4 regions of the Synechococcus sp. A15-24 genome follow, and region 1 is predicted to be linked to each of the others. Evidence: predicted binding sites of a transcription regulator. Region 1 holds the regulator's gene; each other region holds the start of a gene.
The links. Region 1 encodes NtcA, which controls nitrogen genes in cyanobacteria. Its sites were predicted from a motif close to GTANCNNNNGNTAC; they were not measured.

Region 1 (7,564 bases):
GGAGCCGTTGGTGTGATGCAACTCATGCCCGAAACGGCCGCCTCCGTCGCCGGGAAACCGCTTTCGGAGCATGAGCTGATGGAGCCTTCGACAAACATCTCCCTCGGGGCTGCGTACCTGAGATCACTGCTGCAGCTCTGGGAAGAGGATGCTTTCCTCAGCATTGCCAGCTACAACGCCGGCCCTGGCACGGTGCGTTCCTGGCCTCAGCCCCGCAACGACGAGGACATCGAACTCTGGGTGGAGCGGATTCCTTACGCCGAAACCCGCTACTACACCAAAAAAGTTCTCGACAATCTTTTGGGTTACTCAGACCACGCGTGGCCCGGGTGCGACGACCGCGCCGAGGGGATGGGGTAAACAGTGGCCAAGTCCAATTCCGGCAACGAGAACGATTCCCAACAGCAACAGCGAGCGCCGGGGGGCAGTCATCACCCCAAGACGGACTAGATCAAGCCGCGCCAACAACAGCGCTGAAGCCAGGATCAGCAGATCAGACAGCAAGTTCAGCCTCAGCAGGTAAATCCCAAGGACGATCACCATCAAAAGCGTGACGAGCAGGGTCATGACCCGACTGGACGCCATCACCAACGAGAGTCTCCGCATCAGCAAGTCCGGCATGGTGCAGATCACCAACACCGCCAGCAGCTGTACCCCTTCAACAACGAACAGCAGTTCCAGAGAGATGCTGCGGGAGTGCATGAACTGGATCTGGGCCATTGACCACTGGTGGCCCATCACCACAGCGACTACGAAGAGCACGTTGAGCATCGGCGCCCGCAGCGGCAGGTTCAGGAGACCAAAACAACCCATGGCCTCACGCTAATCACGGGGATCAGAGGTGACTGCCAAAGTGGATTCACCCCCAGACAAGGCCATGACAGGCAGTTCTCCACAACCACTGCTGGGTCCTGTTCAACGGATCGTGCTTGTGGTGGCCGCCATCGTCCTGGCTGTTGGTCTCACCATGATGCGGGGTGGATTGCAGAGCGGATCCCCTCTGGAACAGCTGGCCCGGCGTTCCCTAACTCCTGACGTCGCCCTCAGCAACGGGCGTCCGACGATGATTGAGTTCTATGCCGACTGGTGCCAGGTCTGCCGCGAGATGGCTCCGGCGATGCTGAAGCTTGAGCAGAGCACGCAACAACAGCTGGACGTGGTGATGGTGAACGTTGACAACCCGCGCTGGCAGGACCTGGTTGATCGCTACGACGTCAACGGAATCCCCCAGCTCAATCTGTTCAATGCCGAGGGTGATGCCGTCGGCCGCTCCATTGGCCTGCGACGGGGCGAGGAACTCTCCCTTCTCGCCGATGCGTTGATTCAGGACTCCCCACTGCCGTCCTTGCAGGGGCTGGGTCGTGTCAGTGAACGCACGGACGACGCACCACAACAGGCATCCTCAACGTCTGGTCCCCGCAGCCACGGTTGATCACCGTGCAGTGGATTCATGCGGGCAGCTTGCCGTCATCAGCGGCATGATCACCACACTGACCCGTCGTCATCACCATGGATCGCTTCCGGGTTGATCTGATCGCTGCCACACCCAACCCTCAGCTCTGTGTGTATGCGGCCATGCATCAGGACTACAGCGAGGGCTTCGTCGCGGCTGATCGTGAGAACTGGCCCGATGAACAACGGGCGGGGGAGATCTGCGTCAAACGCCTGCTGGCTGGGGAACGCGGTCATTACGGCCCGATGGAGCACGCCCAGATCGTGCTGAATGTGGGTTGGTTCCCCCATTCTGTCATGCAGCAGGCACGCACCCACCGGGTGGGCGTCAGCTTTGATGTGCAGTCGATGCGATACACCGGTGAGCGCATCTGCCGCGCTGCCAACGGCGATCTGGATCTTGAGGAGGTGTTCTACCTGCGACCGGTCGGTGACTACAGCGATCGCCAGGGCAAGAAATACGCCTATACCGAAAGCCAGCGGGCCCTGGACCTCGACCATTGCCGAGCCTCAGCTGAGCGTTATCGCGACCTGCTAACAGCAGGCTTCGCTGAAGAGCATGCCCGGGGCATCCTTCCCTTCGACTATCGCCAGCACTTCGTGGTGAGCTTCAGTCTGCGGGCCTTTCTGCACTTCATGGATCTACGGGCCAAGCTCGACGCGCAGCTGGAAATCCGCCAGCTCTGCGATCTGATGTGGCCGCACATGGTGGCCTGGGCCCCTGAATTTGCGGGCTGGTATAAGAAAAGCAGGCTTCACCGCGCCAGGCTGGCCCCTTAGATCCGAGCCAGGGTGACCCGCTCCGGTTGATGTTGATATTTGCCCTGGCGATCGCTGTAGGTGGTGTCGCAGGGATCTCCCTCGAAGAACAACAGCTGACAGATCCCTTCTTCGGCGTAAATGCGGCAGTCGGCACCGGAGCTGTTGCTGAACTCAAGGGTGAGGTGTCCTTCCCAGCTCGCTTCTGCAGGCGTGGTGTTCACGATGATGCCCAGACGGGCATAGGTGCTCTTGCCAAGGCAGATCACCGTGATGTTGGGCGGGACGCGCATCTTCTCCAGCGCAACGCCAAGGCCATAGGAATGGGCCGGCAGGATGAAATAACGACCGTCCTCGTCCTCATGCAACGGCGTCGGCTCGAGGTTGGCGGGGTTGAAGCGCTTGGGATTCATCACCGTGCCCGGCACATGGCGAAAAATCATGAATTCCTGCGCTGAAAGGCGCAGGTCATAGCCATAGGAGGAACAACCGAAACTCAGCACAGGCCTGGCCTGCTGCTCGGGATCCAGATGGCGGACCAAGCCCTTCTGGAAGGGTTCGAGCATGCCCTGCGCGGCCTGTTCGGCGATCCAGCGATCGTTCTTGAGCATCAGAAACCTCGACGCAATTGGGTGACCTGATCAGCCATGGCCACGATGCTGGGGGGAATGGCGGGCCCTGTGATCACCACATCCATGGCGGGCGGCCGCTGGTCGAGGGCATCCAGCAGCGCGCCCTCCTCGACGTAGCCCAACCCAACGGCGAGGCCGACTTCATCCAGAACCAGCTGATCGATGTCGCCATCACGCAGATGGCGACGGCAGGACTGCCAAACCGCATCAACAGCCGCCGCACCACCAGGGTGATCAGCTTGAGAAAGACAAGCCGGTACATCGGGGCGGAGCCAGGTGAGTCCGCCGCAAAGACGTACGCAACCTTGCGGTCCCTGATGCACCCCACCTTTGAGGAATTGAGCAATCAGCACTCGACTGCCCAGCCCAGCGGTGCGCATCGCCTGGCTGAGAACACTGGAGAAGCTGCCGCGATAGGTCGCGGTGTGAACCTGAAGCTGCCCCTCCGGCTCCACCAGCTGCAGGGGTGGGCGAACCGGCACCAACGGAAGGAGACCAGCCTGCTCCAGAGACCTGTGGTCCTGAGCCACGGAGTCCGAGGAACGATGGCTTGAGGTGAGGCTGGCGGTCATCTCGGCTGCAGGCATCCGGGAGATCCCGGCAGACCTTGAATGTAGCGGTGCAAAGCCACCCCACAAGGGTCAAGACACCATCCATGGTGTGACGTTCCATCAAGCCGGGGCATCGCCTGTCAGGCTTGATGACAGCTGTGATGCGCCGATGCCTGCACCCACGCCCCCGCGGGCCGATGGCCGGGGAGCTAGTGAGTTGCGCCCCTTCTCCGTGGACTGGGATCCGATGTCCTTCGCCCTCAGCTCCCTCATCGTGCGTACGGGCCGTACCGCAGTGCTCTGCAGCGTTTCCTTGGAGGAGGACGTCCCCCGCTGGCGCCGGGGGAACGGTTGCGGCTGGCTCAGCGCTGAATATCGACTGCTTCCCGGTTCGACACCGCAACGGCAGTCGCGAGAGTTGATGAAACTCTCGGGCAGAACGCAGGAGATCCAACGCCTGATCGGTCGCAGTCTCCGGGCTGTTCTCAACATGGACGCCCTCGGCGAGCGCACGCTGCTGATCGACTGCGATGTGATCCAGGCCGACGCCGGCACCCGCACCGCCTCGATCACCGGGGCCTGGATCGCCTTGCGCCGAGCCTGTGATCAACTCCGCTCCCAGGGTGTGTTGACGCAGGATCCGATTCGCCAGCAGCTGGCGGCGGTTTCGGTAGGGTTGATCGACGGGATCCCGCTGCTGGATCTCGACTACAGCGAAGACAGCCGTGCCGACGTGGATCTCAATGTGGTCACCGCCGGTGATGGCCGCCTGCTGGAACTGCAAGGGACGGCAGAGCAGGCACCCTTCAGCCGCTCCGAACTCGATGCCATGCTCAACCTGGCTGAATCAGGACTTCAGGAGCTGATGCAAGGTCAGCGTTTCGCCCTGGCCACAGCCGCCGGTTCAGCGATTTCGTAATAACGACTACATGGCTCGTCAGGGCACATTCGTAACTTCCCAGCAGTTGCGAGGAAACCATGGTGGCTAACAGTGGTTTCAGTCGCTATTCCCCCCAGCAACCGCAGGTTGCGGGTGCAGCCGAACGAAACCGCACCCTTCTGGATGTCATCCGTGATCTGGATGGAGCCAGCACCGAGTTGGTGGAACGCAACAAGACGATTTTCTTCCCGGGGGATCCGGCCGAAAGGGTGTACCTGATCCGTCGCGGAGCCGTGCGCCTGTCCAGGGTGTACGAATCAGGCGAAGAGATCACCGTGGCGCTTCTGCGGGAAAACAGCCTGTTCGGAGTGCTGTCACTGCTCACCGGACACCGATCCGACCGCTTTTATCACGCTGTTGCCTTCACGCGGGTGGAAATGGTGACCGCACCGGCCGCCTCTGTGCGTGCTGCCATCGAGGCGGACACCGGTGTCGGCCTGCGTCTTCTGCAGGGTCTCTCCAGTCGGATCCTGCAGACGGAAACGATGATCGAAACCCTCACCCATCGCGATATGTCATCCCGATTGGTGAGTTTTCTGCTCGTGCTGTGCAGGGATTTCGGCGTGCCCGATGAACTTGGCATCACGATTGATCTGCGCCTGTCTCATCAAGCCATTGCCGAAGCGATCGGCTCCACACGCGTCACCATCACCCGTCTGCTGGGAGACTTGCGCCAATCCGGACTCGTGCAGATTGACCGCAAGAAGATCACGGTGTTGGATCCCATCGCCCTGGCCAAGCGGTTCAGCTGAGTCCACCCCCCGTGCGATGGGGGTCTGATGAGCGGCTGGCTGCTGATCCTGGCTTTGCTGATCCTCGGAGGCGTGCTGTCGACCCTGGGGGATCGGCTGGGCAGTCGCGTGGGAAAGGCTCGGCTCAGCCTGTTCAATCTGAGGCCGCGTCGCACAGCTGTCTTGATCACAGTGCTCACCGGCAGCCTGATCAGTGCTCTGTCCCTGGGTCTTCTGCTCCTGGTGAGCCGCCAGCTTCGGGTTGGACTGTTCGAGCTCGATGCCCTCCAGGCCAGACTCAGGGACAGCCGTGCGGCCCTTGATGCGGCCGAAACGGAGCGGCGCGAGGCTCGGTCAGCGACGGAGCGGATCGAGGCGGAATTAATTTCCACCCGGCAACGGTCCGCAACCCTTCGCCGAGAGCTGGAACCACTGCAACAGCAAAAGCGTCAACTGGAGCAGGAACGGAACCGACTGAACGCCGACATCCAGGCCAGGGACGTCGATATTCAGCGGACGGAAGCCGAATTGCGCGGTGTGCGCGATCGGATCAAGGCTGGGGAAAAGGAGCTCAAGTCTTTAGAGCAGGACCTGCTGGCCTTGCGCCGTGGATCCGTTGTACTGCGCAGTGGCCAGGCCCTGGCGACTGCCACGGTGAGGCTGGAGAAACCAGGTCAGGCCAAGCAGGTGGTGGATCGGTTGCTGCAGGAAGCCAACCAAACCGCCTACGTAAGGGTCAGACCAGGGGAAACCCCGGATCGTCAGATCCTGCTGGTTCCCCGAGGAGATGTGGAACGGCTGCAACAAACCCTGCGTCAATCCGGCACCTGGGTCGTGTCGATGCGTTCGGCTGGCAATGTGCTGCGGGGTGAGTCCGTGGTGTATGCCTACCCGGATGTGAAGCCGAACAGAACCATCACCCGCGTCGACGAGGTGCTGGCCACCACCACCCTCGAGCAGGACGAACGCGGATCAGAGGCGGTCAGAACACGGCTCAACCTGCTGCTGGCTTCAGCCTTTGCAGAAGTTCAACGCCGTGGTTCGCTCAGTGAAGGACTGCAGTTCGATGGCAGCGCACTGAACGAGCTGGGTCTCGCGCTGGTGGATCGAACCGACAACGAACCGCTCGAGCTGCAGGTGATCGCTGTCCGCAGCAGCGACACGGCGGATCCTGTCGCCGTCAGGGTGATCATGGAGCCATGAGCCATCTGGTGGGACTTGACCCCGGTCGTGCCAAGTGCGGCCTGGTGTTGGTGGATCCTGATCAGCGCCTGGTCATCGATGGTGTCGTGCTGCCCCCATCGCGCGTCATCAGTCAGCTGAAGACCTGGTCCAACCAGGGGGAGCTGCGGTTGATCCTGTTGGGGAACGGCACCAGCTCAGATCAATGGAATTCAGCGTTGCAACGACTGGCCTCCATTGAAATCGTTGATGAAAGGGGAACAACCCTGCGCGCCCGGGAGCGCTACTGGCAGCTCTGGCCCGCCTGGGGATGGAGGCAACTGCTGCCGCGGGGCCTGCGGCTTCCCCCTGGTGAGTTGGATGCGGTGGCAGCTCTGGTGATGGTCGAAGATCACCTCGGCTATCGGTGCCAGTGGCCTCAGCCGCGACCGGCCTTCAAAAGCGTGCCCGTACCGTGAAGGTGTAATCCCCGCCGGGCTCCAATCGATAGTCGGCGCGCACCAGAAAGCGCAGCAACGCGTCCTGAATAAGGGCTCGCCCCAGGGACGGCTCAACAGTGAGCTCACCGCGATCGAAGGCCCATTGAAAGGTCCACTCGAAACCGCCTGCCGAGACTTCACCCTCAACACATTGATCACTGAAGCACTGCCGCAAAACCCTGAGGTGGGCTGTCGTGGCGGGAAGCGCTGTCATTCCACTAAGGCCGGACGGAAGCCGTTGATCCAATTGCCGGCGCGGTCCAGACCCTGGCGCTGAATGCGCTGGATGGCCTTTAACACACCGTCCAGCACGGCATCCACCTCAGGCTGCTCAGCACGACTGAAGGGACCGAGCACGTGGGACACGGTGCGCGCCCGCCGTTCCGCGGGATTGTCAGCAGGAGCACCAATGCCGATGCGCAGGCGCGGAAAGGCCTGAGTACCCAGGTGCTGGATTGTGCTCCGCAAACCGTTGTGACCTCCAGCACTGCCCTGGGCCCGCAACCGCAGACGTCCCAGGGGGATGTCCATGTCATCCACCAGAACCAGCAGTTGTTCCGGCGTGAAGCCAAACCAGTCGAGCGCTGCGCGGATGGACCGACCGCTGTCGTTCATGTAGGTCTGAGGCATGAGCAGCCTCAGTCGGCTTTCACCGATGCCGCACTCCGAAGCCAGGCCATGCAACTTGCTCTGCTGACGAAAACTGAAGCCCTCGCGTGATGCCATCCGCTCCAATGCCATGAAGCCGATGTTGTGACGGGTTCCCTCGTACTTCGTGCCTGGATTGCCCAGGCCGACCACCAGCCGGAGCACATCGGCCATCAGGAGTCAGTCGTTG
Region 2 (7,564 bases), 950 kb from region 1:
GTCCGAGCTCAGACATGGTTGATCTCCTCGATCACATGGGACATCCCGGCGGCCAATGACCTTTCGGCCATCGACGTTTCGGATGGAACCGGATCGCTCGCCATCTCCTGCATCGCTACGGCCGCGTTGCGATTGATCCGCAGCGACAACAGTTCCGGACGGCTGTAATGGCCGACGCTGTCCATCATTCGCTTGCGCTTGGTGATCAGGGCCAGATCGAGTTCGGCGATGGCCAGGCCTTCACCGTCGGGCAAGGGACCCGCCAGGTAGCGGCCCTCAGGACTGATCACAGCGGTGTGACAGCCCCCTTGAAACGCCTTGTGCAACGACGCATCTGGCGTGATCGCCGCATGGTCATCCGGATCCAGCCATCCGGTGGAGCAGATCACGAAACAGCCGGCCTCCAGGGCGTGATGCCGCATGGTGACGGCGGTCTGCTCGCTGAAGATCGGCCCGACCAGCGACCCGGGGAACTGGGCGCAGTGGATCTCCTCGCCCTGGACCATCAACGCGTAGCGCGCCAGGGGGTTGTAGTGCTCCCAGCAGGCCAACGCCCCGACCCGACCAAGCGGGGTGGACACCACCGACAGGCCGGAACCGTCCCCCTGCCCCCACACCATCCGCTCGTGATAAGTGGGAGTGATCTTGCGGCGCTTGAGAGCGATCTCGCCGCAACTATTTAACAGCAACTGGGTGTTGTAGAGCGTGCCACCGTCCCGTTCGTTCACCCCCAGCAACACCTGCATGCCGTGCTGCCGTGCGGCCGCTGCCACCGCATCCGTGACCGGTCCGGGCACCACCACAGCCTGGTCATAGAGCGCCAGGTGGGAGCGCCCCATGCGAACCGGGGGCTCAACAAATGAGAAGTAGGGGTAATAGGGCAGGAACGTCTCCGGAAAGACGATCAGCTCAACGCCTTCGGCCGCCGCTTCGGCCATCGCGTCGAGCACCTTCTGAAGAGATCCATCCAGGCTGAACAGCACGGGACGGATCTGGGCAGCGGCAACTTTGACAGTGGTCACCATGAAATAGGTACGACGACGACTCAGAGCGTCCAGGTGTCGAGGATGAAGGCCCCTTCCTTGCGATGCATCAGCACGATGTCGAGCACATCAAGGGGATTCACCGGGGTGATGCCCGGCATCAGCGCCTTCTCGCTGTGTCCGTAAAGCGCCTGCAGAGCGAAGCGACAGGCGTACACCTTTCCCCCCTGATCCATGAACTTCTGTAGCCGTGCGTTGAAGTTCAGGTGACCATCAAAGGCGGCATCACCGAGCTTGGGGAATCCACGCATCACACCGAGGGTGACGCCAGGGCCATAGAGCAGAACAGAGGTTTCAAACCCTTTGGTAATCAGACGGCTGGCCTGCAAAAGATTAACCAGGCCAATAGAACCTTCGAAAGCAACGGTGTGAAACGTGACCAAGGCCTTTTCACCCGGCTCAGCCTTCACATCGGGAAAGACTTTTTCCTCGTAGTCAACAAGATAATCCCCCGGCTGGTTGGCGGGACGATCGACGACAGGCATGTGAAGAAACCATAAGCACCCTAAGATTGGCTCCGGTCGGCCCACAAAAAATGTACGAAATACGACCAAATTCGAGACTGAATCAAACTGGCTGACAGCGGGAGCGCAATCAAATTCGGTGGCCTTCGCTACAACACAAGTGTTAATTTCAAGAAAAATAGAAATCTTGAGTCTTGTGTTGATTGATGCTGAATAGCGCGCATGATGGCGCCCGATTCAAGGCCGATCATGCGGTTGTGGTGATCGGAGCCGGTCAGGCCGGACTTTCGGTGGCCTACCAGTTGCAACAAAGGGGCATCCGTCCTGTGGTGCTGGAAAAGCACCGCATCGGATACGCCTGGGATCAGCAACGCTGGGATTCTTTCTGCCTGGTCACCCCCAACTGGCAATGCCGCTTGCCGGACTTCCCCTACGACGGCAACCAGCCCGAGGGGTTCATGCCCAAGGCAGAGATCGTGGCGTACCTGCAACGCTTCGCGCGGCACGTGGGTGGAGATGTGCGCGAGGGGGTCGCCGTTCAACGGCTAACCCCGAAAGGCAGTGGTTATCGGCTAAGCACCAGCGAAGGCGAGATGGAGGCCGAACATGTGGTGGTGGCCACCGGCGGGTATCACGCCCCCCGGCGCCATCCCCTGGCCGAACGGCTGCCGGCCTCCGTGCTCCAACTCGATGCCCGTGCTTACCGCAACCCGGCGGCTCTACCGGAAGGCCCCGTATTGGTGGTGGGCAACGGCCAGTCCGGCAGCCAGATCGCGGAGGACCTGCACCTGTCCGGCCGCACCGTGCACCTCAGTGTGGGCAGCGCCCCTCGATCCCCACGGGTGTACCGCGGCCGGGATGTGGTCGATTGGCTGGACCGGATGGGCTACTACGACATGCCGATCAGCGACCATGCCGACCCCCGCAGCGTCCGCGCCAAAACCAACCACTTCCTCACCGGTCGCGATGGTGGCCGTGAGATCGATCTGCGCCAGCGCGCCACCGAGGGCATGCGTCTGCATGGCCGTCTCGCAACCATCGCCACTGACCACATCGGCTTTGCCGATGATCTCGCCGGCAACCTCGATCAGGCCGATGCGGTTTATTGCCGCATCCGCAGCAGCATCGACAGCTGGATCCAGCAGCAGGGCATCGAGGCCCCCCTCGAGCCCCCCTATTCACCCTGCTGGCAACCATCAGCGATGGCCGACCCCGGCATCGATCTCAGCCGGGATCCACTCGCTGCGGTGATCTGGTGCACCGGGTACCGCAGCGACTTCAGCTGGATCGATGCTCCGGTGTTCGATGGTGCCGGTCTGCCGGCCCATGAGCGTGGGGTCACCCAGAGCGCGGGGCTCTACTTCCTTGGCCTGCCCTGGCTGCACACCTGGGGATCCGGTCGCTTCTGCGGCGTCAGCGACGATGCCGACTACCTCGCGAGGCTGATCAGTCTGCGGCTGCAACGCCGCGATGCCAGCCAGGAGCGGCTGGAGTGCACCGCGATCCTGGGCTCCTGAACTGCTCTCAACGCATGGAGTTGTGCAGGGCGGTGCGGAGCCAGGAGGCCATCTGTGTGTTGAGAGTGTCGACATCAGCCACCGGTTCAGCACTGAAGGGCTTCAGTGGTATGTAGCCATCAGGGCCGAATTCAGGTGTAATAGTGGCCGGCGCCTTTTCCTGATCAAACGATTCCAGAAAGAATTGCCAACAAGAGCGATGAGCCTCCAATGCTTCGGTCCACTCCGGCGCAAAGGGATGGCTGACTGAGGGGCCCTGGGCATGACCGACCCGTGCATGGATGTGGTCGACCCGCCCTGCCATGGCCTGCACCGGTAGGAGATCAGGCGTCATCAACCGCTCGGCAACACAACACCAATGGCTCAGGTCTGCCGTGAGCCGCATCCGTGGATGTCGCTCCAGCCACACCGGCATCTGCCAGGGGTTAGCCAGGCTCCGGCTGCGATGGGTCTCCAGCATCACGGCGCAGGGCACGGTATCGATGCGGTCGAGAACAGCCCTGAAAAAACGATGTTGAACGTCCTCAGACCAGCTGTCACTGCCAATGATCAGATTGATCTTGAGCGGTTCCATGGCCATCGCACGACTCAGCAACGCCTCAAGTTGTTCGAGATGCTGTTCAGGACCATCGGCCAGATTTGGGGTGTAGCCGCCCCCAGTAGTGATCTCGAGGATCAGCGCCTGCCTTCTCTTACCGAGGAGCTGCCGAACCTCCGCTGCATCAATCCGCTCCAGACACGAATGAACCACATTGCATTCGAGACCATCAAATCCGTGAGTTGAAGCACGGCTGGAAGCTGACTCGAGAGAACCATTCCAGCCCCAGAGAGATTGCAGCAAAAGCACCACGTCAGTGCTCGTCTGTGAACAAGTGCGGCTGGATACCGAGGTAAATGGCCTCGCGGAACAGGACTCGTTTCGCCTTGGCATCCCCGCGCTGGTGAGCCTCGCGGAACCGTCTCTGAAGGGAGGAGATCATCGTCCTCCGTCTGGCATCAGAGCGGTCTGTGCTGTCCAAGGTGGGGGCACCGATCTACCGCAATTATGCGGAGCAAGCAGGCGCCCAGTCGATCAAGGCTCCGGCTGATTCTCCTTCCAACGTTCGAACAACACCGCAACCGCCAGGGAAATGGCGACGGCGATGCCGGCACCAATGAACACCACCCCGAATTCCACCGGCATCAGCCCACTGCCATCACCACCCCATCATTGTTGAAGGGGTCAATTCACCAGCTGCTGGTAGGCCTCATTCACCCGACGAAACGCCTCGGCTGATCCGCCCATGTCTGGGTGGTGTTGCTTTACCAATCGGCGATGGGCTCGCTTGATCGCCTCGGCCGTCGCCCCCGGCTCCAGGCCGAGCACAGCCAGAGCATCAGCCCGGAAATCGCCGCTTGGGCGACGAGGGCCACGCAAGCGCTGGCGTAACTCCGCCACCACGCGGCGGGGATCTTCATCCAGCCATTCACTGGCTCTAACTCCATAGAGAGCAAAGGCCGCCAGCACCACCGTGTCCTGGAGGGTTGCCGGGTTTGCGACCGCTGCCAGCAGATCGCTCCCGAGACCATCCACCAGCCGGTTCAACCGCTGCTGCAGGTTGAGATTCGCAGGGAACCCCCGCCGGTTGAGCCGCTCGATCAACGCCTCCAGGCCTGCCTGATCGAACTCGCTCCAACCGGGTTGCTTGGCCAGTTCATCCCCCCAACGCTGCACCTGCACCCGTCGGATCAGGTTCATCGTGGGTTCAGGCCGAGGGCGCTGCTGACGACGCAGTCGTTCCAGCTCCCGTTGCATGCGCTGGAGCTCTCGCCGCAGGGCATCGTTCTCCGCCAGCAACGCCTCGACGTTGCTGGTCACCCGCTGATCACGACTGCTGGTCGAGACCCCTGACGGTGGTGAGCCGGTCCATTGCCGGGGATCAAAACCCACTGCAGCCCCCAGGTCGACTTACCATGGCAACACCTGACCATTGGCATGCCAGAAACTGCCGCTGGTCTCCGGGGTCAGCACATCAATGCGGGCCAGGAGACCCTGCACGGCGTCCGAGGGATCAACTCCACTGGGGTTGAAGCGGATCATCCCGGTGCGCACCAGTCCCGGATGCAGGATCGCCACGGCGATCCCCCGGGGCTTCAAATCGATCGCCAACGATTTACCGGCAATGTTCAGGGCCACCTTCGACATCCGATAGCCGTAGGAGCCCCCAGAGCTGTTGTCGTCAATCGACCCCATGCGACTGGTCATCAGTGCCAGCTTGCTGCCATGCGGCATCTGCGGCACCAGGGCCCGTGCCAACAGCAAGGGAGCTAAGGCATTCACGTCGAACTGGCGGCGAATGGCCTCCGCATCAAGATCCTCCAGCCCCATCGAGTGAAGGATGCCGGCGTTGAGAATCACGCCATCGAGCGGGCAACCGTCAAGACGCCGCACCAGCTCATCGATGGATGACTGCTCACTCAGCTCGATGCCGGCCTCGAGCTGCACCCCCAGCGACTCCAGCTCAGGGCTGAGCTGTCGGCACACGGCAATCACCGCATCCCCACGGGCCTGGAGCTGCTGGCAGTAGGCCAGTCCGATGCCGCGGTTGGCTCCTGTCACCAGATAGGTCGCCATCAGTTCCTCGCCGTTGTCGCCCATCCTGAGGCCAAAGCGTCGTTCGGCCTCAACGATTCAAGCGTGTCTAGCCTGAAGATGGAATCCGGATCGAGGCCCAGGCGAGACATCTCATCGGCCACATCGCAGAGCTCGAATCGCGGTTAGCTCACCCGCAGCACTGGACCGAGGGCGAAAACACCAACAACACTGAAAAGCTGAGGCAACTGCGTTTCGAGCTGCGTCGCCGTCAGTCGTTGGGTGAGCAGGATCCACTGGAAGAGGACGTCTCTCCATCCACACTCAGTAATAACGACCGGGATATTCCCCAGGGTGATCAACCCGCGTGACGCGGACACCGGCCTCGTGCTGACCATCCAGCATCAGCAGATCACTGCCGGACACGGTGTAACCCAGCTCCTGGGCCAGCATGGCCACCTCATCAGCGGTGATGGCCGCTTGCACCTTCACCTGAAGAAGCGGATCCCGGCTCAGGTGCTGCAGAAACTGTTGCACCGCAGTCGATGGCATGGCGGCAGCCAAGAGGAGATCAACTGTCCCATGGAGCTGAACAAGTCAGCGGCAGGGGCGGGGCTTCAAAAGTCGGGGGGCAGAGCGACGACGGGAACGACGCTGGGGGCCATACAACGCTGGCCATGCCTCCGAGCGTTGCCCGCATTGGAGACAGATGGAGCGTCGTGGGACTGGTGAATCCTTGGAATGCCCCAGGTTGAGCTGATGGCAGTTCCGACAGATCAAAACGAACTCAGGCATCACCATTCCCTCGGAACTCATTTATTTCAACAGAGTGATTTCGATCTGCAAATCAGCCCCGGACGGACACCCCCCTGACGCCGAAGATCACTAACAGCCACGTTCCATCGATGGACAGCATCAGCCGCATCTGCGCCACCTCAAAAGGGTCAACCATCGATGCCATCGGCCACGGTCGTTATCGGGTCTGCAATCGCAACGCCATCTGCTCCGAGGTGGAAGGTCTCTGGCAGGCCTACGAAGCACTGCGCCTGCAGGAACAGCAGTTGACCTGAGAAAAAAGGACATCGTGCTGTGAAGCGATCCCGAAGAGATCTGCACGGATCGGGATCAAATCTGCCACGGGCACGAGCGTGGAGCTTCCGGCACGAATGCCATGTTCATCATCGAGGGTCTCACCGACAACGGCTGGAGTTTTGAAGCACGCCACGACAGTCGCGACAATGCGTTCTGGCATGCGCGTGCCAAAAGTGATGCCACAGGCCGCACGTTTCGCCTGATCAGCCAGGACCAGCAGATGGTCTGCCTGTTGACATCAAAAGGCTCCGATTGCTGGGGAATGGAATCGGAGTTGGTCGCCTGAGCCAATCAACTCCGGGTAAGTAACAACACCTACAGCCCGGACAGGTTCACTCAGTAACACTGTGAACACCCCGGTGAGGGGTATGCGTCGATTGACGGGAGGGCCTGGGAAACCCTCCTTTTTTGTGACTGAAATCAGCGCTATGGATTGAACGCAATCAGGCGCCTCGGCCCGATGATCGACCTCCCCCCCATCTGCGGCCGTGAATCTGAGCTGATGCAACTGATGCAGCAGCAACCACCGATCTGGAGGCACCACAGCAATCTCGATCTCAGCCGCATCCGCTCCGGCTTCGCCTGCGCGCTGCACATGCATCAACCCACGGTGCCTGCCGGAGCGAAAGATGCCCTGATCTCCCATCTGCAATACATGGTTGAGCATCCGGGAGAAGGCGATAACCACAACGCCGAACCGTTTGCTCAGTGCTACCGCCGCATGGCGGATCTGATCCCGGATCTGATCCGCCGAGGCTGCAACCCGCGGATCATGCTCGATTACTCGGGGAACCTGCTCTGGGGTGTCGGGCAGATGGGCCGTGAGGACATCACCGGAGCCCTGCGATACCTCGCCTGCGATTCAGAGATGCAGCG
Region 3 (7,564 bases), 410 kb from region 1:
ACCGGGTGAACTCGAACTGAATGCAGGCCGACCCGTCACCACGGTGAGCGTCTCCAACAGTGGGGATCGCCCTGTGCAAGTGGGCTCCCATTTCCATTTCGCCGAAGCCAACGCCGCCCTGCAGTTCGACCGGGCCGCAGCCCGCGGTCAACGGCTCGACATCCCCGCCGGCACGGCCATCCGCTTTGAACCCGGCGACAGCCGCGACGTGAACCTGATTCCCTTCGCCGGTGCGCGACGCGTCATCGGCTTCAACGGCCAGATCAACGGACCCCTCGACGCCTGACCCATGCCCTACCGCATCTCCCGCCAGGCCTACGCCGAGACCTACGGACCCACCACCGGCGACCGGGTTCGCCTGGCCGACACCGAGCTGATCCTCGAAGTCGAGAAGGATTTCACCGTGTACGGCGACGAGGTGAAGTTCGGCGGCGGCAAGGTGATTCGCGATGGCATGGGCCAGTCCCAGACCCCTCGAGCCGAGGGCGCCGTCGACACGGTGATCACCAATGCTCTGATCCTGGATTGGTGGGGCATCGTCAAAGCCGATGTCGGACTGAAAGACGGCCGGATCGTGGGCATCGGCAAAGCCGGCAACCCCGACACCCAGGAAGGGGTGACCATCGTGGTGGGCCCCGGCACCGAGGCGATCGCTGGGGAAGGTCACATCCTCACGGCCGGTGGCATCGACACCCACATCCACTTCATCTGCCCCCAGCAGATCGAAACAGCTCTGGCCAGTGGCGTCACCACCCTGATGGGAGGCGGCACCGGACCAGCCACCGGCACCAACGCCACCACCTGCACCCCCGGCGCCTTCCACATCGGGCGAATGCTCCAGGCAGCGGAAGGCCTGCCGGTGAATCTGGGCTTCTTCGGCAAGGGCAACGCCAGCACCCCTGAAGCCCTGGAAGAACAGGTGCGCGCCGGCGCCTGCGGCTTGAAGCTGCATGAAGACTGGGGCACCACACCGGCAACGATCGATGCCTGCCTGTCGGTGGCCGACCGGATGGATGTGCAGGTGTGCATCCACACCGACACCTTGAATGAAGCCGGCTTCGTGGAAGACACGATCGCCGCCATCAAGGGACGCACCATTCACACCTTCCACACCGAAGGTGCCGGCGGCGGCCATGCACCGGACATCATCAAGATCTGCGGCAAAGCGAATGTGCTGCCAAGCAGCACCAACCCCACCCGGCCCTACACCCGCAACACGCTTGAGGAGCACCTCGACATGCTGATGGTGTGCCACCACCTCGATCCGAAGATCCCGGAAGACGTGGCTTTTGCCGAATCGCGGATTCGCCGCGAAACGATCGCCGCCGAAGACATCCTTCACGACCTGGGCGCCTTCTCGATCATCGCCAGCGACTCCCAGGCCATGGGGCGCGTGGGCGAAGTGATCACCCGCACCTTCCAGACCGCCCACAAGATGAAGGTGCAGCGCGGTGCACTGCCGGAAGACTCCAACCGCAATGACAACCATCGGCTGAAGCGCTACATCGCCAAGGTGACAATCAACCCCGCTCTTGCCCATGGCATCAGCAGCGAGGTGGGCTCGATCGAAACCGGCAAGCTCGCCGATCTCGTGCTGTGGAAGCCGGGCTTCTTCGGCATTCGCCCGGAACTAGTGGTGAAGGGCGGTTCGATCGTCTGGGCCCAGATGGGCGATGCGAACGCCTCGATCCCAACCCCCGGCCCCGTGCACGGCCGGCCGATGTTCGGCGCCTTCGGCAAAGCCCTCGCCCCCAGTTGTCTCACCTTCGTGAGCGAAGCGGCGATGGATGCCGACATCCAATCAAAACTCAGGCTTGACCGCACTTGCATGGCGGTGAAGGACACCCGCAGCGTGGGCAAGAGCGCCCTCAAGCTGAATGCAGCGCTGCCCAAGGTGAGCGTGGACCCGCAGACCTATGAGGTGTTCGCCGACGGTGAACTGCTCACCTGCGAGCCCGCTGAGGTGCTGCCCCTGGCCCAGCGCTATCTGTTGCTGTAATGCAGAGGACACCGCAAGGTTTTCTTATTCACCAATTCAATAGAAAAGTCAAGTTGGTATCACCATGAACGACATTCAAGAATTCCGTCTCTGCATAATTAATTTGTAGCAACTGCTACAGACGTTCACCTTGCCTCTCTCGGTAAGGCGCAGTTCGACTCAGGCCATGGAACGGGGACCTGAGCTTGCTTCGAGGAACCACCATGACGACTCTTCTCTACAGAGGTCACGCCTACCAGCAGGTCAAAGACGCTGCTCAACAGCAGAGCGTGCAACTCACCTACCGCCGCAACGTGTATCAAGCCCGCCAGGCTGATGTGCGTCAGGCCCGGGTTCAGCTCACCTACCGGGGTGTCAGCTACCTGCGCTGAAAACCGCTTCTTCAGGCGACAAGCCGGTTGAGCATGGGCAATTCCAGCAGTTCATCGCGCCACTGCTGAGCCCATCGATCCTGGCTGCGTTCGTAGAGCTCCATCAGCTCCTCGACAGCACCGGCACGGTAGTCAACGCGAAGGTCCAGCAATGGAAATGCCGCTTCGCCGCTCACCTGCAGAGCGGCGGAGGTGCAGCTTGGTGAACGTTGGTCGCCACCAGCCTGCTCTCCTGCCAGCAGGGCAGTCATCAAACGATGGCCCAGTTTCCAGTTGGGATCACTGGTGAGAAACGTCTGTTCCATCGCCTCCAGCACCACTTCGCCAGCCAGGCAGTTACCCGCAACCGAAAGGTTGGGATGATGCCGATGACCGGCCCATCCGCCGCACTCAACTCCAGTCCAGCAAGCCGTGCGCCCATCAAGATCGATCAGATGGAACTGGCGCCAATCCCGTTGGGGGTCATCCAGCAGAAGGCTGTTCAGCACATCCTGCGCATCCGCATGCTGTTCAAGACGCTCCAGTCCGCAAATTCCCAGATAAGGATTGGTGTGAGCTTGGGTTGCGACGGCACCAACTCCAGATCGGATGTGGGGAACAGTGGAGCCCACGGCCAGGTGACAGGTCGCTACGGCAACGCCGAAACGACCGTTGTTGGGATCTCGCGCCAGGATTGAAAAGGTCAAGACAGCTCGAGATCCAAACGCTGCAGCGTCCCCAGCAAGACGGCAGCCCCAGCCCAGCACTGCTCGTCACTGGTGAATTCCTTGGCTGAGTGGCTGAGCCCACCACGGCTGGGGACGAAGATCATTCCCATCGGCCAGCGACGCCCGATCTCCTGAGCATCGTGACTGGCACGGCTGGGGAGGTGGCTATGCGACAACCCCAGATCCTCTGCAGCAGAGACGATCGCTGCCATCACTCCATCCGCTGCAGCTGTGGGTTCCACCTCAAATTGCGGTTCCAACTGGATTGGGCATCCGGTTTCGGCACCGATTCGCTCCACCTGCTGCATCAACTCAGCCACCAACTGATCGAGCACAACTGAGTTCACATCCCGAAGGTCAACGGTCAGTGCCACTGAGCCCGGCACCACATTGGCGGCGTTGGGCCAGACCTCGAGTCGACCAACTGTGGCAACGGGATCGCCCGGGTGCTGTCGTGCCATCGTCTCCACTGCCAGCACGATCCGAGACGCCGCCACCAGAGCGTCCTGCCGCAGGGTCATCGGCGTGGTGCCGGCGTGGTTCGGCTGACCATCCACCTGGATGCTGAAACGGCGTTGTCCCACAACGCCCTCCACCACACCGATGTCGTCACCGCGTTGCTCGAGCACGCCTCCCTGTTCCACATGAAGCTCAAGAAAAGCAGCACACGCATCGTCCGCCCGACGCGCTGAGGCCAACGATGGCCAGTGGCCACCGATACGAGCGAGATTGTCCTCGATCGGTTCCCGATTGCTGGTGGCATAGGCCTTGGGGTCACAGGAAGCCGTTCCGGCCATGCCCTTGCACCCAACCATCGTCGATTCCTCATCGGCGAAGGCGATCAACTCGAGATCGTGCTGAAGACAAATGCTGTTGTCCTGCAAGGAGCGACAGACTTCAAGACCTGCCAGAACCCCCAACACACCGTCAAAGCGCCCACCGGTGGGAACGGTGTCGAGGTGGGAACCGGTCATCAGTGCTGGGCGATCCGGATCCAACCCCTGAAGCCGACCGATCAGGTTGCCCACCGTATCGATCCGAACCTGAAGACCAGCCTCGTTCATCCATCGGGCCAGCAAGGCACGTCCCGCAACGTCCTCAGTCGAGAAACCCCGTCGACAGACGCTGCCATCGGGCTGCAGCCCAATGGCAGCCATTTCAGCCAAGGATTGCATCAGACGCTCACGGTTGGGTCGAATGCCCACCTGTGCGTTCGACCGAGCAGTGACCTGGCATGTGGTCAGGAGGGACGGCAATGCAGTGGCCTTCAGATCAAAAGATCTTTTCACCATCGCCGCAGCGACCCAAACGGCCTGTCGTCAATGCGACGTTTTAACCCTCACCAAAGAATTCAAACGGGCATCAGCACCCGCCACCCGAGGCGATCAGCCTGCTCGCGAGCCTGGGCTGGCACATCGGCCGCTACAAACATCCGATGCAGCATCTGGACACCCAGGAGGTGGTTGATGACGGCGTCCATCTGAACCCGCTCGGCGTCGGTAGTGGCAGGGTCGTCGTGGCGCGCAAACAAGGCACTAACGCCCTCTTTGCTCAACAACCCAGCCGCATCAATCGCTTCATCACTCAGGTAATCATCAGCCAACTGCTTCATCTGCGCCCACTTCTCGGGCTCCGTGTGGGCCGGGGGCGCCATGAAGGCAAATTTTTCGCGCTTGTAGAGCACCTCCGGCAGTAGGCCCGCCATGGCCTCCCGCAGCACATATTTCTCAGTTTTCCCCTTGATCCGCAGCTCTGGAGGCACCTGAACCGCCGCGGCCGCCAGATGGTGATCCAGGAAAGCCGGCCGTGCCTCCATGGAGTTGGCCATGTCGACGCGATCACCTCCCCAGGTGAGGATCTGGCCTTCCAACATCGTTTTGATCCAGACGTACTGAGCCTTGTCGAGGGCATGGCGACCATCGAGTTGCTGGGGATTCAACTGCTCAGCAATGGCCTTACCTGGCGAGTACTCCACCAACGCCTGACGGTGCTCGTCAGCCAGCAGATCCGGCACCAGCGGCGCGCAGGCCAGCCAAGGCTGCAGACAGCTGGGGGTGAAGCCCACCACGGCATCAAGATCGGGATCATCCACCTGATCGGCCGCCAGCATCGCTCCCTGCACCAGCGAATTGTTGGTCTGCAGCAGAGACTCCCAATCCTGGCGATCGTTCTGCGGCAGTGCCTCCAGACCATGGAGGAACATGTCACGCCGAAACGCGGGATAGCCACCAAACAGCTCGTCTGACCCTTCCCCGGTCATCACGACTTTGTAGTCGACACTGTTGACATGGCGACTCATCAAGTATTTGGCCACAGCCAAGGTGTTGTAAATCGTGCGCTCGGTGTGCCAGAGCGTTTGTTCCATGTGGCCGTACAACTCACGACCCGACAGACGCATGACGTCCTGCTCGGCACCGGTGGCCTCCGCCATCTCGGCAGCAATGGGTGTTTCGTCGTAGCGCGCATCATCGAAGCCGATCGTGAAGGCCTTGACGGGACCCTGACTCACCGCCGACGCAAGACCGAGGATCGAACAACTGTCGATGCCGCCTGAGAGGTAACAACCCACGGGCACGTCGGCCACCATCCGCATCTCCACCGCTTCCAGCAAAGCAGCACGAACATTGGCGATGTGATCAGCCTCCGTGAGGGTGCTGTCCCGCTGATCCAAACGTGGAAAATCGACATCCCAGTAGGTCGACTTCGACACCTCCAGCCGGTCACCCCTGCGCTGCACCTTCAGCACATGACCGGGCTGAACCTGGTGCACCCCGGCGAAGGCGGTAGTTCCCGGGACCATGGTCTGCATCAACTGATGAAAAAGACCCTCCGACGTGAAACGTCGCTCCACGGCCGGGTGAGCAAACAGCACCTTCAACTCGGAGCCGAACACCAACCCCTCCGGCGTCATCGTCCAGTACTGGGGCTTGATGCCGAAGCGATCCCTCACCAAATAGAGACAGTCATCCGCCGCATCAAACAGCGCAAAGGCGAATTCCCCCCGCAGCAAAGGCAACGTGGACTCGAGACCCTGCCGTTGATACAGGCGCAGCAAAATCTCGGAATCACTCTTCGAGGAGAAACGCACCCCCTGGGCGGTGAGATCAGCTCGGATGCGCTGAAAGTCGTAGAACTCGCCGTTGTGCGCCATCAGCACCTGACGGTCGTTGCTGAGAAACGGCTGACGTGCCCGGGATTCGTTCAAATCAATGATCGACAAGCGGGCATGACAGAAGCCGACACCGGCTGCGTCGAGGCATTCCACACCGAAACCATCCGGTCCGCGATGGGACTGGATGGCCGCCATGTTGACCAACAGCTGGCGATCCAACGTCTGATGACGATCCGCCAGAAACACACCTCCGATTCCGCACATCAGTTCGCCTCAGATCACATCCATCACTCGCTCGGCACGGTTCACCATGCAAGTGAGCAGTGCCATGCGCAGAAACACCGCCCCACGCGCCTGGCTGAAATACCAGTTGTGCGGCGTCTCATCAAGACAGGTGCTCAGCTCGGAACCCCGGGCCAAGGGATGCAGCACGATCGCCTCCGGCTTGAACGGCAGATCCCGGGTGAGACGAAATCCACCGCCGTGCACCTCGTAGCTGTCGCCAACCCAGGCAATCGCATTGATGTAAACGACATCCAGATCGGGAATCTCAGCAGCCAGATCTGAACTGCAGCGGATGGACATCCCGCTTGCTTCCAGTTCCTCCAGCTGGCCTGGATCGAACAAAGGCGCTTCAGACTCCACCTCGGGCGCATGAATCACCACCACCTCCTCCAGGATCTGGGGGAATTTGCTGAGGATCCGCAGCAGCGAGCGCACGGTGCGCATCCGCGACGGCAAGCCGATCACCCCGATGCGGATCCGATCCTCCGGGGAGACCTCTTTCGAAGCAAGGCTTGGACGCCATTTGAACATCGTGTAGAGATCCGCCATCGCCTGTGTCGGATGCTCATCAATGCCGTTACCGGCATTGATGATCGGAATCCGCAGGGTGGAACTCATGGCGTACACGGCCTCCGGATTGCTGTCGCGAAGCACCACACAGTCGCCGTAGTTGTTGAACATGTGCGCCACGTCCTCGAGCGACTCCCCCTTGGCGATGCCGGTGGTGCTGCGATCGGTGATGTTGATGGAATCACCGCCAAGACGATGCCAGGCGCTGTCGAAGGAGAGGCGTGTGCGCGTGCTGGGCTCGTAGAACGCGTTGATCAGGATCTTGCCGGTGAGCGGCGTGTTGTGCCGGCAGTAACGGTCTGGGTTGCTTTCGAATTTCGCCGCCAGTCGAAACAGCTGGAGCAGGGTTTCAGCGCGAAATGCCTGAATCGACACCACGTGTTGATCGACGAGATCCACCAACGGCTCGCCGTCTTCAGCGATTGCGGCCAAAAGCTCCTGCGGCTGATTGTTGCCGAACACATCAGGACCCATCGGCTGGAAGCGGAGCGGCGCCGAAGCTTCCTCGATCACGGCTGTG
Region 4 (7,564 bases), 1.2 Mb from region 1:
GAACTCACCTCCATCGCCGCCAGCTGGCTGCCGGCACTTGCTGCTTCTGCCAGCTGGGCTTGCAGGCGATCAGCCACCGATGTGGTGTGGGTGGCCGTGATGCTGTGGCCAGGCCAACGGTTCACCAAGGTGCCGAACAGGGCGGTGGGCTGACCAACTCGAGCCGCCAGATGCTCGATCAGGTGTGTTGTGGTGGTTTTGCCATTGGTACCGGTGACACCGATCAGTGCCATCCGGCGGCAGGGATGCCCCCAATAGGAAGCCGCTAATTCACCGATGCTGCGCGCCACTGGCTCGCGCAGCACTAACACCGGCTGATCGGCGGCGGGAGGCAGCTCCTGCGCGGCGGAAGGTCCGATCACAGCAGCGGCAGCACCTGCCTGCAATGCCTGCCTCCAGAAACGACCGCCATCAACGCGCTCCCCCGGCAGGCCCAGAAACAACGATCCCTCACCCACCAGGCGCGAATCGCTGGTGATGGACATGAGCTGGGGATCGACCAGACCGGCAGGCACATCCAGGCCGACATCCCGCAGCAGGTCATGCAACGACTGACCCATCCGATCGGCCACAACTCGGCTCGTTCTAAGCCGATCCAGCAGGGTTGGACAGGGTCCGTTGCAACCAGTTGAACAGGCCCTCACCGGCCAACCGCGGTGACACCCGTGGCAGCTCCCGGCCCTGGGCCACCAGCACCGGCACCTCCAGGTCGTATCGGCCCTTCAGCTCGGTGGGTAAGTCGTGGCCGTCGATGTCAATCACCTGCAGCGTGATCCCAAGCCCAGCCAGGTTGAGGGCCATTAATCGTTGTTCGAGCCCCTCACAGAGACAGCAGCCCTGGCGGCTGTACAGCACCAACACCTGCATCAGTCCGGCACCGGATCACATCCGCAGGGGGTGAAGGGGTGGCAGCGCAGCAGCCGTTTCACGGTGAGCCAACCACCCCTCCAAGGGCCGTGCCGCTGAATCGCCTCCAGGCCGTAGGCGCTGCAGGTGGGGGTGAAGCGACAGCGGGGACCGATCAGCGGCGAAATGAAACGCCTGTAGAAATTGATTCCAGCCAGCATCAGCCAGGCCAGCGCGGCGTTGATCGCAGCGAGTACGGAACCCAATGGGCTGACCGATACAGTGGCTGGTTCGTGCACTTGCGGCGTCACCTGGGACTGATCCGGTTCCAGCATGGCCAAGCCCGGCACGAATCCAACCTCTACCTTCCCATCCATGGCTCGATACCGCGGCCCTCGTCTGAGGATCACGCGGCGCTTGGGAGACCTCCCCGGTCTCACCCGGAAGGCCGCAAAGCGGTCCTATCCCCCCGGTCAGCACGGCCAAGCCCGTCGCAAGCGCTCTGAATACGCGATCCGTCTCGAAGAGAAGCAGAAGCTTCGCTTCAATTACGGCGTCTCCGAGCGTCAGCTCGTGCGTTACGTGAAGAAAGCGCGCGCCCAGGAGGGTTCCACCGGAACCAACCTGCTCAAGCTGCTCGAGAACCGTCTCGACAATGTCTGTTTCCGCCTCGGCTTCGGTCCAACCGTGCCCGGCGCCCGTCAGCTGGTGAACCACGGCCACGTGACCGTGAATGGCCGTGTCACCGACATCGCCAGCTACCAGTGCAAACCCGGCGATGTGGTCGCCATCCGCGAGCGCAAGTGCAGTAAACAGCTGGCTGAAGGCAACCTGGAGTTCCCCGGTCTGGCCAACGTGCCGACCCACCTGGAACTGGACAAGGCCAAGCTCAGTGCCAAGGTCACCGGTCGCTGTGAACGCGAGTGGGTTGCCCTGGAAATCAACGAACTGCTGGTGGTGGAGTACTACTCCAGAAAGGTTTAAGTTCGGTTCATAACGAGAGCTCTCAGCTTTTTACGAGTACCCATTCAAACTTTATTCAATCTCCTGATACCGTTTTTATTGAACGGTATCAGGAGATTTTTTTTGATTTTTTCCTTTTAGTTAAACACCATTTTGTCTAATTAATTAGTGCCTGATACATTACCCTTGAAAGCAATCTAATGCCATCGTCATCTTTCAAAGTTTTAAAATCAGGCATATTATTGTAAAAAATTGACAAATCATCTAGCAATTCAGGATGAAATTGGAAAGTAAACGATTTTCGTATTTTTTGAGTTTGATAATCTAAATAATTTATGCAAGTAGCTGCTACTTCTGTGCAGACTTCTCCATTTATACGAGTTGAGCAAACAATTTCAACAGATGTTGGTAGATTCAAAATCCAAGATAGATCTGATATCAATATCTTCTTTCTTATAGGATAAACTGCCTTGTGCAATTCTCCAAATGCCCAATTAGCAAAAAGAATTGCTTCCTGGTTAACTACATCGCTATGAAACATTTCTATATGGAGGTTTTTTTCATAAGTAATAAATTTTTCGACAACACCCAGTTCATGCTCGTGAGATAGCTCATGACACATAAGTAAATTTGAAAATTCATCACTAGGATGCAGTCCAGAATGCGAATATTTCTTTAGGTCTACTTTGCCGACCTCAGGCTTAAGGTTAAGCGCAACTGCAAAACAACTATCATTCCAGCCTTTTGCAACTATCTTTTCATTTCTATAAACACATAAACTTTCTCCAACCAAGATAATTTCCGTACACTTCTTCCTGAGATTGTCTAGATAGTAATTACTATCTTCACAATTAATCAAAAATGATAAACAGTCATCAGTCGCTCTTTTAATTATCTCTATATGAGCCTGAGCAGCAAGTTGATGACCTAGGCAAATAAATATAGCAGGAGATGAGTTTGAATCCCTTGAAAGTATAATTTCCTCAGCAACTTCTTGCAAATCTTCTAGCTTAATACTTGTATCATCAAAGCTTTTGCAATCTTTTAAAGTTGGATAACCCCCCTCTACGAAACACATAATACAGTTTTTAATCAATTCTATTAAAAGTTCATTATTTAAAGGACCAGCCTCCCAGAGTGGTATCAATATTGAATCGCAGTCGGCTATATATTGAGACAAGTACGCAATATTTATAGATGCTTTAACCTCATTCCCATATGGATTTACTCCGACATGCTTAGCGGGCTCTATTATACAAATAGAATTTCTATAAATTCCAGGATATTTTAGAATTTCTTTTAAATCATTATTCGATCTTACAACTCTTTCCAAAGGACCTTCTTCTCCCCATTGACTATTGGCAAGTAAATCCAATTTCTTATCATAAAAAGGTTCAAGCAAACTATTTGAATCTCTATCATTTATGAAATCGGCCAAAAGAAATTCAATACTTGTTCGATTCGATTTTCCAGGCCTGAAAAAGCCAGCCATAGCTTTAAATACTGACATTTTCAATATTAGCCTCTTTGTCAACCGTATTTTAGTATCTAGTACGACAGAGTGGCATGGCATTAGCGCTTTAATGATAATTAAAACGTAATCGATAGTGAAATAGAATGTCTATTTATTGCTTATCTAGTGTGTCAAGCGTCCACTCACAAGGGCGAGCAATCAAGATCTCGTTGACCACTGTATTGGGAGCTGCTGAGGCATTTATTGCCAAGTACGCAGAGTGGATCAATAGTCACGGCGTTGATCTCACCTCGGCTCAACCAAGCGAATGGGCGGCTAGCTAAAAATCAGTGTTGGCAGCGGTTCAGATCCTTGGAGCGTTCTGTGTCAGAAGGTCAGCGGCATAACCAACGCTTAGCCAGCTCCAGGAGCCCAACCAGCCTCAGTACGCCAAGTTGGTGCTAGAGCTTGCACCGGTTTTTATGCGTGCTGAAGTTTTCCAGATGGTTCGATCCAATACAGTTCACACCCCTAAAGGAGCTTTACAACGGACTTACAACTGAAGGAGGTGCCATGAGTCGATCAAGGTCGTACAACCGCTTTCATCGTTATCTGGCTCGGCAGAAACGCCGTGGACTGCGCTCCGTCCTGCCGCAGTACCAGATGGAGTATGAGTACTACGGAACGCCCATTGATCACAGCCAAGACATGCTCAACAGGCTGAAAGGACGTGAAATCGAGCTTGAGCTGCTGGAAGCTCAGGCCTGACTAACTAATTAGCCAGCTTCAGGAGCCCAACCAGTTTCAGCACGCCACGTTGGTGCCCAGAGCTTGCAACTCTTCTGAGAAGGGCGCCTGGGCCAGCTGGCCTCAGAGCCTTCGGTGGAACGCACAACGTGATCGACATTAATTGAACGGGCAGAACGTTGAGCTCAGCTCGCTTTGACTGACTTCTCAGAGCTAGAGGCGCATCCCGGCAATCGTGACTTCGAGAGAGTCAATGCACTGGTCTGCATGGGCTGGGAAGGCATCGAGTCAGCAGCAGTCCAAGAAGAGCCAACAGCAGAACTCTTCATCGCAGAAGACAAGAGCTTCGTGGAATGCACATGGACCGCAGGCTTCAGCCTGAGTTCAGGCTCCTACGAGTTTTACGGCGAGGGCGAGACCTACACCGGTGAAGAGGATGCTGTCGAGAAGTACGACACCAGTTCACTGGAGGGCGGCCTTCAGGTTGCAGTGAGAGTTCTTGAGGAATTGCTTGGCGATGACCAAGTCGAATCAGCAAGAAAGATCGTTGAGCAACTTCAGGAGACCAATCCAGAGTGATTCCGGCTTAGTTCCTGAACAGCGCCGCCTCCGTATTCACTGCGCATTCCTAATCAACTCGTCAAACTAGTCCAACCAAAAAGAAACCCCCGCTTGAGGCAGGGGCTTGGGATCTGATTCAGCCTTGATCACTTGGTGTACGAAGCACCTCGGTAGGTCAGGCGTGGATGAGCGTTGCGAGCGACTTCTTCGCGGCAGGTGTTGTAGTGCTCGCGGCGGTAGGTCAGCTCGACACAAGCTTTGAGCGAAGGTGCTTGGGCTTCGTAGGAGTGACCTCTGTAGAGAAGAGCAGTCATGGTTTGTCCCTCAGAAAATTCCAAGTCCCCGTTCCGTGGCTTGGAGTGTCTGCGCCCCTGCGTACAGAGGTGAACGTTTTGTAGCAGTTGCTACAGACAGATCATACGCCCGTGTCAAGCCTATGAACGTGCGTAACAACCTCGCTTCATCATTCGCGCAGGCTTGTCGCTATCTGTCTTTGTTGAGCCAAGTGCCTGACGGAATGAGGCATTTGCTCAAACCCTACTCAAACTCTCCAAAATTTCTCAAAAAGCAGTACAGTACTAAAAAGGTGGACTACTCAAAAAGGTCTGATTTTCAATTCTGGCCACAGCCTTGGTTGTGCCGAAAGCTCTTTCAACTCCTGCCACCTTCACCAGGGGTTGGCAGGAGTTTTTTTATGCCAAAAAAACCTGATCCCAAGAAGTCACAGTCACTCGGCGATTTTCAAAGACTGCTCTAAATGATTGACGTGTCTTTCCAGGATAATTTCACGACGGTGCATCTCAAGCTCACGCTTATGGGTTTTCTCATCGATCCGGGAGCGACCACCATTCATCATCTCCGAGTAAGTAAGAGCTCTTGGTTTTTTTTGAGGAAGGCCCTGGTCGTCCATCCAAATCATGGATTAATCGATTAACATATTGAACAATCTAGCGTCATTCGAGAGAATGACGTCCCAATGCATCAATACAGATCAAATCCTTAAGAATTCAGCTCAAACAATTCAGACAAGCGTTCCGAACGAACTATTTCAAGATCAACAATCCAACTGAGCTCATTCCCTTGACACATGACGCCACCACAAACCTGTCATCAAGAGCCCTTAGGCGCATTGATTTAAACATCAAGCCTTACATGCAAAGCGACGACGGAATTGCGACCTGGCAAATTATCAACACGATAATCCCGTTGATCATATGCTGCATTGCCATTGGCAATCTCACCAACGAACTAACATCAGTCTCGCTCGTTTTAGTCCCAGCACTTTTTATATTAATCATTCTATTTTTGAGCAGAAGCTTTTCACTGATGCACGACTGTGGTCACCACAGCTTATTTGGATCGAAAACTGCTAATCGAATTGCCGCCTTTCTGTTGAGCATTGTCCACGCAATGCCTCATCACCCCTGGTCAAGAGGCCATGCATTTCACCACAAACACAACGGTAATTGGAATCGATACAGAGGCCCGTCCGCTCTCACAACACGTCGCGAATACAACGCAAGAAACAAAAGCTCTCAATTCATGTACCAATTTTTACGTCATCCAGCAATACTTCTCCCAGGGGGATTCTACTATCTTGTTCTCAAACCAAGAGCAGCACTAATGCTTGGCCTTATTGAGCTCACCGCCAACGCATTCTCGGATGCATTTTGCAAACTTTCAAGCGGGCAAACATTCAACATAAGCTCATTTATCAACAGTCATAAGTCAAGCTTCTTTTACACTAAAGGAGAAGTTTATGACACAACTGCCAATAGCATCTGTGTTTTACTGGCCTGGTATTGGATTGGAAATACGATTGGTCACTGGCATTTTTGGATTTTATATTCAGCCATCATGAGCGTCAGCGCCGCAATTATGATCGCTGTCTTTTTTGTTCAGCACAATTTCCCAGAATCATATGCTAGCGGCGACAAAGATTGGAGTTACCTCAAGGGAGCAATTGACGGATCATCTTTTTTAATTATGCCTCGTATACTCAACTGGTTTACAGCAGACATTGCCTACCATCACGTTCACCACTTGTCCGAAAGAATCCCTAATTACCGCCTTCGTATGTGCCATGAATATAATGAGAACAAATTCAGCAGCGTTAAGCGACTGCAACTTCATCAACTCTGGAACTGCTTTTCATTGATCCTTTGGGACGACGAAACCTATCAACTCACCTCAATCGATTGACAATGATTTATTTTTACATAAAGCAATGAGAACCTCATTAAACTTCCTTTCGCATTATCGAAAGAATTCACGTTAAAGATACGTGCTTAGTGCAATAACATCGGTCGTTGTGAGCGCTGGCGGAAAATCAAGATCAACGAATATGGATCGTGAGGCAAGTCCACCGCAAGGTCCGATGCGCTTTGCCCCCCTGTGCCCCCGATGAGCGACCCTGGTCTAAGGATTGCAATTGTTTTTGGCTGAATCTGAGGCTCTGCAGAACCTCAGCTCCCATCAATGGTGGGGGCTGATCCATCCGGTGGTGATGATGTTAATCGTCTACCCCGTGACGGGAGCGACGATCCGATTGGGAATCCTGGCGCGGGAACGGCGATTGGAGATCAACCCGATTGCGGACACGGTGCCCCTTGAGCATGCCCAGCACGGCGCCTGGGTGACCGGCGGAGTTCTGGTGGCGGTGCTGATCGGCCTCAGCCACAGCCTGACAGGAGCAGAGATCGGCCTCGTGCTGCTGTCGGGTTTTGTGGTGCTGATCGGGTACATCTCCTTACTGCGCAGCCGCCTGATCTGGCAGCGGCTGCTGGCGGCTGCCATCTCCTGGGGAGGGATGTTGACCCTGGGGCTTCAACCGGCCGTGGAACGGCTGAGTGATCAGCCCTGGACAGGATTGTTCTGGCAATCCCACTTCTGGATGGGCTGGATCCTCACCGGTCTGCTGCTCAGCTCAACGGTGATCCAACCCCTGATCGGTCGCAGCACACGGCTGCGGCATTGGCATGTCGCCACCAACGT

Region 2: the regulator NtcA is predicted to act here: its motif matches at 1,647-1,660, upstream of SynA1524_RS07150 (MSMEG_0569 family flavin-dependent oxidoreductase).
Region 3: the regulator NtcA is predicted to act here: its motif matches at 2,105-2,118, upstream of SynA1524_RS12480 (DUF4278 domain-containing protein).
Region 4: the regulator NtcA is predicted to act here: its motif matches at 4,965-4,978, upstream of SynA1524_RS08455 (DUF4278 domain-containing protein).

What each region holds. Positions count from the first base shown of each region.
Region 1 is NZ_CP047960.1:323,048-330,611, reverse strand. It holds gene SynA1524_RS01650 (lytic transglycosylase domain-containing protein) at 1-360, shown strand, start outside; gene SynA1524_RS01645 (hypothetical protein) at 310-813, opposite strand; gene SynA1524_RS01640 (thioredoxin family protein) at 878-1,432, shown strand; gene thyX (FAD-dependent thymidylate synthase) at 1,510-2,232, shown strand; gene dcd (dCTP deaminase) at 2,229-2,822, opposite strand; gene SynA1524_RS01625 (cob(I)yrinic acid a,c-diamide adenosyltransferase) at 2,822-3,415, opposite strand; gene rph (ribonuclease PH) at 3,564-4,313, shown strand; gene ntcA (global nitrogen regulator NtcA) at 4,373-5,086, shown strand; gene SynA1524_RS01610 (DUF3084 family protein) at 5,114-6,268, shown strand; gene SynA1524_RS01605 (RuvC family protein) at 6,265-6,705, shown strand; gene SynA1524_RS01600 (DUF3146 family protein) at 6,683-6,940, opposite strand; gene pth (aminoacyl-tRNA hydrolase) at 6,937-7,548, opposite strand; gene SynA1524_RS01590 (TatA/E family twin arginine-targeting protein translocase) at 7,555-7,564, opposite strand, start outside.
Region 2 is NZ_CP047960.1:1,271,239-1,278,802, forward strand. It holds gene SynA1524_RS07135 (MSMEG_0568 family radical SAM protein) at 1-16, opposite strand, end outside; gene SynA1524_RS07140 (Nit6803 family nitrilase) at 9-1,025, opposite strand; gene SynA1524_RS07145 (MSMEG_0572/Sll0783 family nitrogen starvation response protein) at 1,046-1,528, opposite strand; gene SynA1524_RS07150 (MSMEG_0569 family flavin-dependent oxidoreductase) at 1,714-3,024, shown strand; gene SynA1524_RS07155 (IolE/MocC family protein) at 3,032-3,775, opposite strand; gene SynA1524_RS07160 (J domain-containing protein) at 4,247-4,954, opposite strand; gene SynA1524_RS07165 (SDR family oxidoreductase) at 4,973-5,638, opposite strand; gene SynA1524_RS07170 (Nif11-like leader peptide family natural product precursor) at 5,921-6,148, opposite strand; gene SynA1524_RS07175 (hypothetical protein) at 6,502-6,666, shown strand; gene SynA1524_RS07180 (hypothetical protein) at 6,768-6,974, shown strand; gene SynA1524_RS07185 (polysaccharide deacetylase family protein) at 7,149-7,564, shown strand, end outside.
Region 3 is NZ_CP047960.1:2,223,025-2,230,588, forward strand. It holds gene SynA1524_RS12470 (urease subunit beta) at 1-286, shown strand, start outside; gene ureC (urease subunit alpha) at 290-1,999, shown strand; gene SynA1524_RS12480 (DUF4278 domain-containing protein) at 2,203-2,370, shown strand; gene SynA1524_RS12485 (DUF1028 domain-containing protein) at 2,382-3,056, opposite strand; gene SynA1524_RS12490 (Zn-dependent hydrolase) at 3,053-4,369, opposite strand; gene asnB (asparagine synthase (glutamine-hydrolyzing)) at 4,429-6,453, opposite strand; gene SynA1524_RS12500 (aspartate/ornithine carbamoyltransferase family protein) at 6,463-7,564, opposite strand, start outside.
Region 4 is NZ_CP047960.1:1,475,770-1,483,333, forward strand. It holds gene SynA1524_RS08420 (UDP-N-acetylmuramoyl-L-alanyl-D-glutamate--2,6-diaminopimelate ligase) at 1-560, opposite strand, end outside; gene SynA1524_RS08425 (glutaredoxin family protein) at 586-867, opposite strand; gene yidD (membrane protein insertion efficiency factor YidD) at 867-1,145, opposite strand; gene rpsD (30S ribosomal protein S4) at 1,222-1,830, shown strand; gene SynA1524_RS08440 (hypothetical protein) at 1,967-3,319, opposite strand; gene SynA1524_RS08445 (hypothetical protein) at 3,836-4,030, shown strand; gene SynA1524_RS08450 (hypothetical protein) at 4,205-4,588, shown strand; gene SynA1524_RS08455 (DUF4278 domain-containing protein) at 4,717-4,884, opposite strand; gene SynA1524_RS08460 (hypothetical protein) at 5,298-5,480, opposite strand; gene SynA1524_RS08465 (fatty acid desaturase) at 5,651-6,772, shown strand; gene SynA1524_RS08470 (DUF4079 domain-containing protein) at 7,008-7,564, shown strand, end outside.